DNA from 2 places in the Paenibacillus sp. A14 genome. Region 1 is predicted to be linked to the other one. Evidence: a T-box and tRNA genes for the amino acid it is inferred to sense, from the RefSeq annotation. Region 1 holds a T-box; the other holds one or more tRNA genes.
The links. A T-box is a leader RNA that pairs with one kind of tRNA and senses whether it is charged. The one in region 1 lies ahead of trpS (tryptophan--tRNA ligase), so its partner is inferred to be a tRNA-Trp.

Region 1 (7,500 bases):
GTTGCCGTCCCGGTCGACCAATCCGATCAGGTCCATATGGACAAAATTGCCGTCCTGGTCTTTATTGATGAGAATCTTAAATGAATTCATGGCGAGATCGATCGTCTTCTGCTGGTCTCCCCGCAGGAAGTACCAACCGGAGTAATCCGCTTTGAATTTGTCCCCGAAAGCTTTGATATTCTCCAGCGAATCTCTCTCAGGGTCAAAGGTGATGGAGACGATGGAGGCGTCCTTGCCGAACAGCCCCTTCTCCTTCAACTCATCCTGCACCTGACTGAGCCGGAAAGTGGTTATAGGGCACACGTCGGGGCAATTGGCGAAGAAAAAGTAGAACAGTCTTACCTTGCCATTGGTGTCTTCCAGCGTGACGGTCTTCCCGTCGACATTTTCCATGCTGAAGTTTTCCACCGGCCGGATGACCGGAAGCTTTGGCTTGGCGAATGCTTCCCAAAGGAGATATCCCGCCAGAACGATGCAAATCGCCAATAGAATCCAGGTCCATTTGTACTTCTTCAACAGGGTCATATCCGATCCTCCATTATAGCCGCACCGTATCCAAAATCATCACAATCAAGGCGATGGTCAGGTAATTTACCGAGAAAAGAAACACTTTCTTGGCCCAAATTTCATTGGCGCCTTCCTCTTTGGAGGAAATGCCCTTCAGCGCCATCAGCAGCCAAGCGGCGGACAAAGCTACCCCGATCACCAAAAACCATAATCCGGTGTAATCGAATACATACATCAAGATCGGGATCGGAATCAGCAATACCAAGTAAGGAATCATCTGCAGCTTCGTTCTCGGAATCCCTTTGACGACGGGAAGAAGCGGGAATCCCGCAGCCCGGTACTCCTCGACCCGGCGAATGCCCAATGCCCAAAAATGCGGCGGCTGCCACAAAAAAAGCAAGGCGAAGATCAGCAACGCGCCCAAATTCACGGTTCCGGTAGCGGCCACATAGCCGATCAATGGCGGCATCGCCCCGGAGATCGCGCCGATCGATGTGCTCCAGGTGGATGTACGTTTAAGCCATAAGGTATAAATAATAACGTAGACAAACATCCCCACGAGCCCGAAGGCCCCGGCCAAAAGACCGGAAAAGGAGAATAATACCGCGGCTCCGATGACTCCTAAAATCACGGCGTACCAGAGAACGGTTCTCGGCGACAATTTTCCGATTGGGAGAGCGCGGTTTTTCGTCCGTGCCATTTTGGTATCCAAATCCCGGTCGAAATAGTTGTTAAACACGCAGGATGACGCCATAATCAAAACGGTTCCGACCAACGTCAAAACCAACTTTAAATAGTCCAATTGCCACTGCGATGCAAGCCAAAACCCGGCAAACACCGCGATCAGGTTGGAGCGCAGAATTCCCGGCTTGGTCAGCGCAACAAAATCTTTCCATGTTGCCGCTTCTCCGGGTGGCGTATTGCTCACAGACAGCGCCGCAGAATCCGCAGGTGCATGGTAACTGATTTGTTTATCCACTTGAAATTATGCCTCCTATAATTGAGATAGAGGTAAATATATATAAAAATTCATTAAAAATTCCGCAATTTCTTCCCTACGCTATAAACTTTATCATATCAAAATGCGAAAGTGTTTGACAATCGTTTGATCATTGGGTGAATTTATGACAATTCGGTGACGCACAAAAAAATCCGGACAGATATCTGCCCGGATGATTTCCGTTACTTCATTATTCCGCCAAAAAACCCATTCGCTCCTGCACATCTCGCAGCGTCTTCTCCGCCATCTCCGCGGCCCGTTCGGCGCCTTGACGCAAAATGCTGCGTATCTCGCCGGATTCGCGAATGTCCCGATAGCGCTGCTGGATCGGTTCGAGCGTGCCGACGACCACCTCGGCCAAATCCTTTTTGAACGGTCCGTACATTTGCCCCTCGTAACGCAGCTCGACTTCCGGGATGCTCAAGCCGGAACATTGGCTGTAAATCGAAATGAGATTGCTGACCTCCGGCTTTTCCGCCGGATTGAATTTCACTTCCCGGCCGGAATCCGTCGTCGCCCGGCTGATCTTCTTGCGAATCACGTCCGGCTCATCCAGCATTCCAATATAGCTGCCCGCGTTCGGATTGCTCTTGCTCATTTTTTTCGACGCGTCGTCCAGCGACATGATCCGGGCCCCCACCTTGGGAATGTATGGTTCCGGAATCGTAAAGTAGTCGCCGTACCGGTGATTGAATCGGCCGGCCAAATCCCGGGTCAACTCCAGATGCTGCTTCTGATCCTCGCCTACGGGAATCAGATCCGCATTATATATGAGGATATCCGCGGCCATCAAAGACGGGTAGACGAACAAGCCAGCCCCTACGGAATCCTTCCCTTCCGATTTATCTTTAAACTGGGTCATTCGCTCCAGTTCCCCCATATAGGTGAGCGTCGTCAGCAACCATCCCAACTGGGCGTGTTGGCGCACGTGGGATTGCATGTACACGTTCGCTTTATTCGGATCAATCCCCGCCGCCAAATATAAAGCGGCTACCGATTCGGATTGCTCCCGCAAATCGGCCGGGTCTTGCGGAACAGTGATGGCATGGAGATCCACCACCATAAAGTTGCAGTCATATTCATCCTGCAAGGTGACAAAATTTTTCAACGCTCCGATATAATTGCCCAATGTCAATTTGCCGCTGGGCTGAATGCCGGAAAGCACTCTTTTCTTCATAATCAACCAACCTCCGTTATACATTGAAATAAAAACCTTCTCATCGTCGGCTTGCGTGGGTACGGACGCAAAAAAGCCCCACATCCGCAAGGGACGTGAGACCGTGGTGCCACCCTAATTCGCCGAAAATATCACAAAACATTTCGCGGCCTTTCGATTCCGTAACGTGGAACAAACGGCCGGCATACTGGGAAAGTCCATTCAACGTTCTGCACGGCACTCAAGGGGCCATTCGGTACGGCATTTCCTCCGGTTCGCATCAACCACCGGCTTTCTGAAGGAAGCAAAACCTTACCTACTTGTCCCTGTCATCGCATTTACAATATTCACGCTTTGATATAAGATCATCATAATGCCCGGCAAAGTGCCATGTCAAATCCATTTTTCGTCCCAAAGAAAAAGTGTTATGATTAGTCTAGGCTTAGGGATACGATTATTATGTGGGAAAAGGAGCAACGATATGAAAAAAGTGACCAAAGGGCAATGGAACGGTTACGATACGTATATCTTACATAGCCGTGAACTTGAAGTCACACTGCTACCCCGACTCGGCAATAATGTCATTCGCATCTGGGACCACATCCAGCAGCGCGATGTGCTGCGTGGTCCGGAAGAAAGCGATCTTGATTTCTATTTGCAAAAACCATATCACTTCGGAATTCCGCTGCTGATTCCGCCCGGCCGTATCCGCCGTGGGCGGTTTACGTATGCCGGCGAGGAATTCCAATTTGACCGTAACACCGCAAACGACAACCATATCCACGGATTGCACCGTACGCAAGCTTGGCGTGTGAGCGATATCGACGAGGACGATGAAGGCTGCGCAATTACTACCGAATTCATCACCAGCGATGATGCGAACTGGATGAGACAGTTCCCCGTACCGCTCAAGCTGGAAATGACGCTCCGGCTTCAGGGCTCCTCTTTAAAACAAACGTTTAAAGTAAGCCATCTGGGCGATCGGCCCGCCCCTTTCGGTTTGGGGCTGCACACCTGGTTTCTGCTGGACGGCGAGCCGGAACGGTGGAAGCTCACGCTCCCGGTATCGGGACTTTATACTTCGGATCAGGAATTAATTCCAACCGGAGAGACCGTTCAACTCGGCGAGTTCGAAGCGCTGAATGAAGGGTTGAATCTGAAAGGGACTAATTTCGACACCATGCTGCGCATTGGCGGCAAGCCGGTGGAAGCCGATTTAATCCGCAGTGACGGATACGGCCTCCGTTATTCCGCCGATCCTGAATATTTCAAGCATTGGGTTCTTTATACCAAAGGTGAAGCGGACCAATTTCTTTGCATTGAACCCTACACCTGGCTGCCGGATGCTCCGAATTCCGGTCTTTCCCCTTCCGAAACCGGATTGATCGATCTCCAGCCGGGGGGACATCTGGAGTTAAACGTTCAACTGGATATGATCTATCCTACCGAAGAAGCTTAATATTGGGCTTAGAGCCGCCTCGTGATCTTCATGAGCGGCTCTTTTTGTTGTTTAAAGGAGAAATGCAATAATTTCCACTGCTCTAGTTTAGAGGTTTGCCGCATATTTTACGCTCCGAAAACCATACTAACATCACAAAGCCCGAAGGAGGTGACAAACATGGCACAAGGACGCGGCGGCAGCCGTAACAACCTTATCGTTCCTCAAGCAACTGCTGCTTTGCAACAATTGAAATTTGAGGCAGCTCAAGAATTGGGCGTGACGATCCCGCAAGACGGTTACTATGGAAACTACACTTCCCGTGAAACCGGTTCCCTTGGGGGTTACATCACCAAACGTCTGGTACAATTGGCAGAGCAGCAATTGTCGGGTCGTTCGAACCTGTAATCCGTAAATTTCCCTAGTGACCTATAGGGAGACAGGCGATCTGCCATAAGCAGGTCGCCTGTAGTGTTTTTTATGAAGACAAATCAGAGCGCTTATCTTGATATGTACCCGTGGCATTCTTGCGCGGATAACGCTGAATCATAAGGTTAGCCATGTTGTAATTGGATTCCAGAACGGCGTCCACAACCACGGTATCCTGCTTAAGCGCAAAATCGTAGCTGATTTCGCCATGAGTCCAGTACTTTTTGTACTTCAAAGCTTCGATCGCCATCGTCCGGAAAGCCTGCCATTGGCTGGCCGAGAGTCCCTTGTTCTCCTCGGTCAATTTGCCGTTCCGACCCGCAATCGGATTATGCCGGATCCCGAATTTGCCGATGACGTTATTGCGAATTTGGATGAATACGGTCCCCGATGTCATTCCCCCCAACTCGGTCTCCAGTTCTTTAAAAACAAGATCCATCTGTCTAGCGAGTGAAAGCTGATCGGTGTTCAGCATATTCACCCTCCCTTCCTATAAAATTGCCTATTTAGTAATAGGACTTATGTCTCATTATATGTCATTCTTATGTATCGTTCAACAATAAACAACATATTTGGTTAAATATTACTTGTTTATTGAATTCCGGTCCATCTCAATAAACGGGACGCTATCTTCAATACATCAAAGCGTGTGGTCAGCAACTTTTCGCCCATTTTACCATTGAGCATTTTAACAAGCCTGTCTTTTTGCCCGGTATCCAGCCTCTCGTATAACTTTCGTATAACCATTGAATTGTCATAAGACGCATGAATCGCCCGGGTCGCTTCTATGTAAGGGGTGCCGCCGCATAGATCTTCAGCCGCATAAATGCCCGACAAAATGGCGGGAAATTGTCCAAAACCAAACAACGGCATCACGCTGTCCAGGCAATTCCCGGTAAAAAAGGTGTTTCCGACTCTGGCTCTGCGGCACTGTCCCACCTTGTAGCCGTTGACTTCAAATTGATCCGTAACCTGCAGGTCCTGACCCAGATCCGTACAAACCCGGTCGAAAAACAACGCCCACTTCTCTTTCAACTCCAAACCATCATCATTAACCCCCTCGCGAAACGCAATGACAATATTGGCCAGTTTTTCGGTAAAAGGGAGTAGATAGCCGTATCCTTTAGGCGCAAAGCGGTCATCCAGCCAACTTATGACCCGATACCGCGAAAATTCTCCTTCTACGGTAGCGCCTTTTAAGGTAGCGGTAAAATCCGTCCTGAAATTGTGAACGGCCGCTGTGTAGGAAGGATCCCCGGTGGCTACCACCACATGGGTAAACTCCTTTAAGAGGTGCTCGTATGACTGCTCCGCATGAAAATGAATCTTCGACTTCACTTGCCGCGCCAACTGGTTTTCCCACGCGTCCTCCTGTCTGCCCCGATGATTGCAGAAGCCCAAGTTCCCCGTAAGCACGGCTTTTTCGTTGGCCGACCGAATCACAAATTCACTGATGTTCGAGGAGGGTTGGAGATAAATTTGATACCGGTCCGCCAAAAAAGCGATTTCGTCACGTATCGGCCGTGAAAAAACCGAAATCAGCGCTTCCATATTCGCAAAGCGATCTCCTGGACAACTGCGCTTTTCAAACACCGTCGGAGATACGCCCATTTGCTCCAGCCGGATGGCGCAAGCCAGCCCGGACAACCCCGCCCCCATAATCGCCACCTTCATTGTATCGGCTCCGTTCCTTTGTTATGTTTAATGCCCATTTCCTAGAATTCCCCTTGTCCAGCCGGTCTACACCTAAGCAAAGAGGACCGGCGTCATAGCACCGGTCCTCTTTGTGAATTGCAATGTTGTCACTCATTCCTTCGTTGCTTTATCCTCGTATACCACAACGGATTGGGATTCCGCCTCCCATTTCACTACAGCCCCGAGCGCCTCGCTTACAAAACGCGCAGGCACCAGCGTGCTGCCCGAGACAACTTGGGCAGGAACGTCAAGGGTTTGCTTTTTACCATTCACTGTAGCATTTTTCGAACCAACGACGAGCTTAACCGTAACCCCGTCCTTCGTTACCGTAATCGTTTGATCTTTCGGGCTCCAGATCACATCCGCCTTGAGCGACTCGGCGATCACTCTGAACGGCACGAGCGTGTTTCCGCTGCTCACAACCGGATTCACGCTGGATGCCGGCTCTTCACCGTTTACATAAAGCTTGACGCCCCGTTTACCCAACTTCTTATAAAATTTGCCGAGCTTTTTGTAGGAGTCCAGGTTCGTCAAATCGGCCAAAATCGCTTCCTTCTGGACATAAACCGCATCGGTCACGCTGCCTTGACGATCCAGAAGGTCCGCCGCTTCGGACAAGGCGTCTTCCGCTTTAACGATCTTTTCCAACTTGGCTTTCATTTCATCGTTGAGCTGCGCTTCATACTTCGTCAGCAAAAGATCGGCGAGTACCGCCCCCGCCGGCTTGTCCTTGACGTTTTCTATCGCGCGAAGAAGTCCTTTGTAACCTTGGGGACCTTTGTTTTTGTATGTATCATCCGTAACCGAGGTCTTTTCGCCGACTTTTTCCTTATCTTTTTCCTTATCTTTACCCTTGTCTTCTTTATCCTTTCCTTGTTCCTTATCTTTCCCTTTGGATTTCTCTTCGGACGGAGTTACTGCTTCTTTCTTCGCTTTGCCCTCGGCACCCATTTCCGGCTTCTCCGGCTTGCCATCCTGTTTCGATTCCGCCTTGCTTGGCTCCGCGGCCGTCGTCTCCTTGTCCGGCCCCTTGCCGTTTCCCGGCTTGGCTGAAGCGGCCCCGGCACTAACCAGACTGATTGCCAAAACACAGGAGAGTGCTACTAACCATTTTCTTGTCATGCTGTCTGCCTCCTTATATGGGATATTCATCATCCTATATATCGGAAGACAGGAATCGGAACTTCAGAGCCAATTCCTTACAGTACAGTGAACCGGCGGACCTTATTACCCTGTTGCGGGACGAGAAATCGGGGGTTGGCCCCGCTTTTTTCC
Region 2 (7,500 bases), on a different contig from region 1:
CCCCTTGAAGACGACGAGGTTGATAGGCCTGGGGTGGAAGTGCAGCAATGCATGGAGCTGACAGGTACTAATCGGTCGAGGGCTTATCCAAAAACAACTCCAAAAAGTGGCGTCAGGCTGAACAAGCCGATCTGAGCACTTGAGGAGACTAAAACGCAAAGCACGTTTCGTATCCAGTTTTCAGGTGATCAACCTGAAATGAATTATATTCCCTGATAGCTCAGTTGGTAGAGCACTCGACTGTTAATCGAGTTGTCACAGGTTCGAGTCCTGTTCGGGGAGCCATATGGAGAGGTGTCCGAGTTGGCCGAAGGAGCACGATTGGAAATCGTGTAGGCGTCACAAGCGTCTCGAGGGTTCGAATCCCTCTCTCTCCGCCATAATTATTCTAGCAATTGTAACATGGCCCGTTGGTCAAGGGGTTAAGACACCTCCCTTTCACGGAGGTAACAGGGGTTCGAATCCCCTACGGGTCACCATTTAACAAAAGACTTGATCTTATAAAGCTAAGTATGTTATAATAAGATTTGTGTTTCCCATGGAGGCTTAGCTCAGCTGGGAGAGCATCTGCCTTACAAGCAGAGGGTCGGGGGTTCGATCCCCTCAGCCTCCACCATATAATCTAATTTTTTACTGACGCGGGGTGGAGCAGCCCGGTAGCTCGTCGGGCTCATAACCCGAAGGCCGCAGGTTCAAATCCTGCCCCCGCAATTATCCCATCATTGGGATGCATTTCTAGTGTGGAGCCGTGGTGTAGAGGCCTAACATGCCTGCCTGTCACGCAGGAGACCGCGGGTTCGAATCCCGTCGGCTCCGCCATTTATTTTTTCGAAGGAAACTGTTCCTGTTATCGCCGCTGAATTACTATCGGCGTAGGTGGAAAGGTTTCGCAATCTTTTCAATACGGCTCGGTAGCTCAGTCGGTAGAGCAGAGGACTGAAAATCCTCGTGTCGGCGGTTCGATTCCGTCCCGAGCCACCATTGACAATTAAATGAAATAATTGCCGGTGTAGCTCAATTGGTAGAGCAACTGACTTGTAATCAGTAGGTTGGGGGTTCAAGTCCTCTCGCCGGCACCACGTGGAGGCTTAGCGAAGTGGCCAAACGCAGCAGACTGTAAATCTGTTCTCTGACGAGTTCGGTGGTTCGAATCCATCAGCCTCCACCAGTTATAAAGGGGCATAGTTTAAAGGTAGAACAAAGGTCTCCAAAACCTTTGGTGTGGGTTCAATTCCTGCTGCCCCTGCCAGCTTCAAGAATTAAATATTTTATATGGCGGTCGTGGCGAAGGGGTTAACGCACCGGATTGTGGCTCCGGCATTCGTGGGTTCAAGTCCCATCGATCGCCCCATTTTTATCTAAAAAAACTTGTTGGGGATTAGCCAAGCGGTAAGGCAACGGACTTTGACTCCGTCATCCATAGGTTCGAATCCTATATCCCCAGCCATTTAAGCGGACGTGGCTCAGCGGTAGAGCATCGCCTTGCCAAGGCGAGGGTCGCGGGTTCGATTCCCGTCGTCCGCTCCATTTTTATATATGGCGCCATAGCCAAGTGGTAAGGCACAGCTCTGCAAAAGCTTTATCCCCAGTTCGAATCTGGGTGGCGCCTCCATTTCTTTAATAAGCGGGAGTGGCGGAATCGGCAGACGCACAGGACTTAAAATCCTGCGGTAGGTGACTACCGTACCAGTTCAAGTCTGGTCTTCCGCACTTTTGATTGAGTGCCCTTAGCTCAGCTGGATAGAGCGTTTGACTACGAATCAAAAGGTCAGGAGTTCGAATCTCTTAGGGCACGCCATTATAATTGTATATTATGTTTATAATATGCCGGTGTGGCGGAATTGGCAGACGCGCGCGACTCAAAATCGTGAGGGAAACCGTGGGGGTTCGAGTCCCTTCACCGGCATTGCAGAAGAGTTCATGAAATTGTGTAAAATTTCATGAACTCTTTTTATATTTTATGGAAACTACTTCAAAGTTCCGCTCCGCATTTCAAGCAGTAAGGCCTCTACATTCTTTTTATTCCCCTTTACGGAAAGTCCAGTGGGACCCCATTTAGGATTACGCTTTCCTTCCTTATTCTTTGCAGTTTAAAACCATGTAAAAATAATTCAATCTTTGTCCAACAAGCAGAAACTTGTGCTTCTTTTTACAAAAAGTGAGCGAAATAGAGGGCAATGTCATCAAGTTTAGGTGTAAGCCAAAAAATGAAGAACAGGAGCAGGTTATCGTATAGATAGCCCGCTCTTTTTTAGTAGAAAAATGAAAATAGAAATTGACCATGTGGGGCGAAGCCCTTGAAAAAAGAGGAGATTACGGCCCATGAATGACTACGCGAAGGTGCTGAAAGAAACGAAACGGATAAGTCCCGGATCACGGAGGTGAGATCCAACAGGTCGGAAAAGCAGCATAAGACGAATAAACCAATGAAAAGCGACTCCAGAATTTCGTCTTATCTAATTAGTTGATATTGATAATCATTATCAATTGTGCTAAAATGGTTTTGTTTATTACTAAACAAAAAAGCAACCTATTCCTGACACTAGATTTGGTATGCAACGACTACAAAAGAGGGGAGATTGGGCAATTGGAGTTTAAACGTCATCTTTACGAGCGGTATTTAAAAATACTGCATCTGAATGAGTTGTATACTGAGCATGAAATTAACATGTTTCGGCAACAAGCCAGAAAGCACCAGATTGATATGCTTTCTAACAATATTACTAGTGTACACGTTATTGATTGCATTGGTGATTATGAACCAATAAATCATACCAGAATTGTGGGGAAAATGGATTTATCCAAAGCAAGCATTACTAATATTTGTTCAAAGCTGCTGGAAACGGGCTTTATTATGAGAAGTCAGCTGAACAACAATCGTAAGGAGATTTATTTTAGCTTAACGGATAAGGGAAGACACGTTTATCATTTGCATAAAAAGCTGCATCAAGAAAAAGAAGAGGGTTTCTACCGATTTATTGAATCCTATTCAGAGGCTGAGTTACAGACTATCGGAAAATTTATGAATGATTTGTTGGTGCGTGCCGAAGAACACTACGGAAGGGAAGTATGGGAGAATGACGACCTTAAAGATTGAGGAATTAAGAAGCAAGATTGAAGGGAAAGAAATTTTAAAAGGGCTCACATTGGAGATTCATGGCGGAGAGATTCATGCGATTATGGGACCTAATGGGACGGGAAAAAGTACGTTGGCTTCGGCCTTAATGGGCCATCCCAAATATGAGGTTACGGACGGCAAGGTGACATTGGACAATGAGGATCTTCTGGAGATGGAAGTGGATGAGCGTGCCCGGGCGGGCTTGTTTCTCGCGATGCAATACCCTAGTGAAATTGCCGGCGTAACGAACTCGGACTATCTCAGAAGTGCGATCAATGCACGGCGTGAAGAAGGCGAGGAGATATCCTTAATCCGTTTTATCCGTGAAATGGAGAACAAAATGAAAGGGCTGGAGATGAATCCGGAATTCGCGCATCGTTATTTGAATGAGGGATTTTCCGGCGGTGAAAAAAAGCGGAATGAGATTTTGCAAATGATGCTGCTTGAACCCAAGTTTGTGATTTTGGATGAAGTAGATTCCGGGCTTGATATTGATGCACTGCGTATTGTGGCTAATGGTGTAAATGAGATGCGCAGCCCGGATAGAGGCTTTTTAATCATCACGCACTATCAACGTCTGTTGAATTATATTACCCCGGATTTTGTGCATGTCATGATGCAGGGCCGGATTGTCAAATCTGGCGGTCCGGAGCTTGCCCACCGTTTGGAGGCAGAAGGGTACGATTGGGTGAAAGAGGAGCTTGGGATTACGGATGAGACGGTAGGCGAGGAAGTTTAAAAGCTGAAGAGGAGGAAAAGCAAGTGGGGATACAAGCAAAAATTTCAATGAATGCGAACGCTTTGCGCGCTTGGTCAAGTGCTAAGGATGAACCTCGTTGGCTGCTTGAACGCCGGATGCGGGCACTCGAGCTGGCAGGGACGCTGGAGCTGCCTAAAGTGGAGAAAATCAAACTTGAAAAATGGGATATCTACGAAGGAGGAGATTACAAAGCTGAGAATGCGTGGTCAGGTTTAGCAGATGCGCCGGAGGTTGTTCGAGGTTTGGTTGCTTCTCCAGTGAATGGCGGATTAATCGTTCAGTTCAATTCGGATGTAGTGTATACGGAATTGTCCAAGGGCTTAGCCGCCCAGGGAGTCATTTTAACGGACCTGCATACTGCGGCAAAAGAGCATGAGGCGTTGGTTCAACGTTATCTCTTTCAGGCAGTGAAGCCGGAAGAGCATAGTTTATCTGCTGCACACAGCGCCTTATGGAGTGGTGGCGTTTTTCTATATGTCCCGGACGGTGTCGAGGTTGAAGCGCCCATTCAAGCGATCTTTCTTAACGATACAAGTGGGGTGCGTTTTGCTCCTCACATCTTAATTGTGGCCGGGAGCAACAGCAAGCTCGTTTATGTGGATAATTGTGTATCCAGCGGGGATGATGTCAAGGTATTGCATAACGGTGTGGTGGAGGTTTTTGCGGGAGCGGGCTCAAAGGTACAAGTGGCTTCGGTTCATCAGCTTGCTGCAGCAACAACAGATTTCACCCAGCGGCGGGCGGTCGTTCTTGCGGATGGCGGTGTGGAATGGATTATTGGTGAGATGAACAATGGTTATAGCGCCAGCGATACGAAGACTTTGCTTCAAGGCAGCGGGTCGGTCTCCGACAGTAAGGTGATTGCGATTGGCACGGGCAATCAAAAATCGAGCTATACAACTCAAGCCCGGCATTTTGGCAGAAGCTCGGTGAGCCAGATGATTACGCGTGCAGTCATGCTTGAAGAAGCTACGGCCATTATCAATGGTATTACAAAGATTGAAAAAGGTGCAACCCATTGTGATGGTAAGCAAACAGAACGCGTGCTTATGTTAAGTCCTAAAGCGCGCGGCGATGCCAATCCGATCCTGCTGATCGATGAGGATGATGTAACCGCAGGTCATGCCGCATCCGTGGGGCAAGTAAATGCGGAACAAATCTATTATCTGATGTCGCGCGGGATATCACGGAGTGAAGCTGAATATCTTGTTATTTTCGGATTTCTCGCCCCTGTCATTTCAGAGATCCCGCTGGAGGGAGTTCGCAGCCGACTGCAAGATTTAGTGGAGAGCAAGCTCGACAGATCATAGCAAATCAAAATGAGTCTTGAGAGGTTAAAAGGAGTGATACTAATGGCTAAAAAAGCGCCGGATATGGGTGAATATAAATATGGGTTTCGCGACGAGCACCAGTCTATTTTTCAATCCGGAAAAGGCCTGACTGAAGAGATTGTCCAGGAAATTTCCCGAATCAAGGAAGAGCCGGAGTGGATGCTCGATTTTCGGCTGAAAGCTTTGAAACAATTCTACAAAATGCCGATGCCTCAATGGGGAGCGGATTTGGCCGGGCTAAATCTTGATGACATCCAATATTACGTTCGTCCTTCTGAAAAACAGGGGAAAACCTGGGAGGAAGTTCCTTCCGAGATCAAAGCAACCTTTGACAAGCTGGGGATTCCTGAAGCGGAGCAAAAGTTCCTGGCGGGCGTATCCGCTCAATACGAGTCGGAAGTCATCTATCACAGTATGCAGAAAGAACTGGAGGATCAGGGCGTTATTTTCCTTGATACGGATACTGCATTAAAGCAATACCCCGAAGTATTTAAGCAATATTTTGGAACGATTATCCCTCCCGCCGACAATAAATTTGCGGCGCTTAACAGTGCGGTTTGGTCAGGCGGCAGCTTTGTATACATTCCGAGGGGCGTTCAGTGTGAGGTTCCTATACAAGGGTATTTTCGTATTAATTCTGAAAATATGGGCCAATTCGAGCGGACATTAATTATTGCCGAAGAGGGTAGTTTTGTCCATTACGTTGAAGGATGCACAGCACCTATTTATAGTACCAGTTCTCTGCATAGCGGAGTTATTGAAATTATTTGCCGGAAAGATTCCCGTGTCCGTTACACGACAGTTCAGAATTGGGCTCCTAATATCTACAACTTGGTAACCCAAAGGGCTGTGGCCGAGGAAAACGCCACAATGGAATGGGTGGACGGCAACATCGGCTCCAAGGTAACGATGAAGTATCCGGCTGTAATATTGAAAGGACGGGGAGCAAAAGGGTCCATCTTGTCTATTGCTGTAGCCGGTAAAGATCAGCATCAGGATGCCGGCGCGAAGGTCATTCACCTTGCTCCCGAGACAACATCTACGATTATATCCAAATCCATCAGTAAACAGGGCGGCAAAGTAAACTACCGGGGGTTGTCCAGCTTCAGCCGCGATTCCGCAGGGTCCAAGTCCAATATTAAGTGTGATACGTTGATTTTGGACAATCTCTCAACATCAGACACAATTCCGTACAATGAAATTAAAAATGATCAGATTACTTTGGAGCACGAGGCAACAGTATCTAAGGTATCCGAGGAACAATTATTTTACTTAATGAGTCGCGGACTTACGGAGCAAGAGGCCACACAAATGATTGTAATGGGCTTTATTGAGCCGTTTACCAAAGAATTGCCGATGGAATATGCCGTTGAAATGAATCGGCTAATTCAATTTGAGATGGAAGGAAGCATCGGTTGATATATTAATTTAACAATCAAGCGTTTTACTTTTTAGGAGGCATGGGGTGTGTTTTAATGAAGAAAAATAACTCAGACATCTCAGAATTAGAGCAAATTACTCGAGAGAAAAAGAAAATTCAGTTTTATCTTAATATGCTCTTAGGACTGAGTGCAAGTTGTGGTGTGATGATACCTATAGTTCCAATTTATACGATTTTAATGGAACTTTCAGATCAAGAGGCCTCTCTAATTGAAAAGTCAAAGGATCAATCAGAACATTCAGAATGAAAAAAGCACGAATGGAATGTGGGTAAAACAATGAGAGGAGCTGGCATTATGGAGAATAACGGGATTTTGTTCGGCGAAGTATCGGAAGTACTTCTCAAACTACGTCCTTTCTTATTGCGTGACGGGGGAGATGCTGAATTGGTCGAGGTTGAGAACGGTATAGCCAAATTAAGATTTTTGGGAGCCTGCAACGGTTGCCCAAGTGCGACGATTACATTAAAGGCCGCCATTGAACGCGCAATCCTTGAGGAAATCGATGGTATTAAAGAGGTTGTACAAGTATTCTAAATTCCCTTTTTAACTGATGTGAACATAATTGCTGAATGCCAAATGAGTAAGCTTATTTAATTTTACGTTTGTCATTTTCCGAAGAAAGAGGATATAATAACGGGGATGCAAGAGATTTTAAAAGGAGCACGACAACATGGCTGAAAAAGATCATTCATACTGGATGGAACTCGCGATCCGGGAGGCGCATGAAAATGTGCTGAATGCCGAGGGAGGGCCTTTTGGCGCCATTGTGGTGAAAGACGGAAAAATTATCGGCACCGGCCGGAATTCGGTCACAAGTTTGAAGGACCCGACCGCGCATGCGGAAGTCCA

Region 2: it encodes a tRNA-Trp, which carries the amino acid that the T-box ahead of trpS (tryptophan--tRNA ligase) is inferred to sense. The anticodon was not compared.

Annotation. Positions count from the first base shown of each region.
Region 1 covers NZ_JBAGJD010000010.1:33,385-40,884, reverse strand. Annotated here, with positions in the region: gene V4U88_RS21720 (SCO family protein) at 1-525, opposite strand, end outside; gene cyoE (heme o synthase) at 539-1,486, opposite strand; gene trpS (tryptophan--tRNA ligase) at 1,698-2,684, opposite strand; T-box leader at 2,771-3,005, opposite strand; gene V4U88_RS21705 (aldose 1-epimerase) at 3,145-4,122, shown strand; gene V4U88_RS21700 (alpha/beta-type small acid-soluble spore protein) at 4,282-4,509, shown strand; gene V4U88_RS21695 (O-methyltransferase) at 4,580-5,005, opposite strand; gene V4U88_RS21690 (NAD(P)/FAD-dependent oxidoreductase) at 5,122-6,204, opposite strand; gene V4U88_RS21685 (copper amine oxidase N-terminal domain-containing protein) at 6,337-7,347, opposite strand.
Region 2 covers NZ_JBAGJD010000023.1:34-7,533, forward strand. Annotated here, with positions in the region: partial or broken rRNA gene V4U88_RS26235 (23S ribosomal RNA) at 1-91, shown strand, start outside; tRNA gene V4U88_RS26240 (tRNA-Asn) at 210-285, shown strand; tRNA gene V4U88_RS26245 (tRNA-Ser) at 289-380, shown strand; tRNA gene V4U88_RS26250 (tRNA-Glu) at 405-479, shown strand; tRNA gene V4U88_RS26255 (tRNA-Val) at 541-616, shown strand; tRNA gene V4U88_RS26260 (tRNA-Met) at 638-711, shown strand; tRNA gene V4U88_RS26265 (tRNA-Asp) at 743-819, shown strand; tRNA gene V4U88_RS26270 (tRNA-Phe) at 906-981, shown strand; tRNA gene V4U88_RS26275 (tRNA-Thr) at 1,004-1,079, shown strand; tRNA gene V4U88_RS26280 (tRNA-Tyr) at 1,083-1,168, shown strand; tRNA gene V4U88_RS26285 (tRNA-Trp) at 1,176-1,249, shown strand; tRNA gene V4U88_RS26290 (tRNA-His) at 1,276-1,351, shown strand; tRNA gene V4U88_RS26295 (tRNA-Gln) at 1,373-1,447, shown strand; tRNA gene V4U88_RS26300 (tRNA-Gly) at 1,453-1,527, shown strand; tRNA gene V4U88_RS26305 (tRNA-Cys) at 1,539-1,612, shown strand; tRNA gene V4U88_RS26310 (tRNA-Leu) at 1,625-1,710, shown strand; tRNA gene V4U88_RS26315 (tRNA-Arg) at 1,722-1,798, shown strand; tRNA gene V4U88_RS26320 (tRNA-Leu) at 1,827-1,906, shown strand; gene V4U88_RS26325 (MarR family transcriptional regulator) at 2,588-3,097, shown strand; gene sufC (Fe-S cluster assembly ATPase SufC) at 3,078-3,857, shown strand; gene sufD (Fe-S cluster assembly protein SufD) at 3,905-5,188, shown strand; gene sufB (Fe-S cluster assembly protein SufB) at 5,231-6,628, shown strand; gene V4U88_RS26345 (hypothetical protein) at 6,685-6,897, shown strand; gene V4U88_RS26350 (NifU family protein) at 6,946-7,185, shown strand; gene V4U88_RS26355 (nucleoside deaminase) at 7,322-7,500, shown strand, end outside.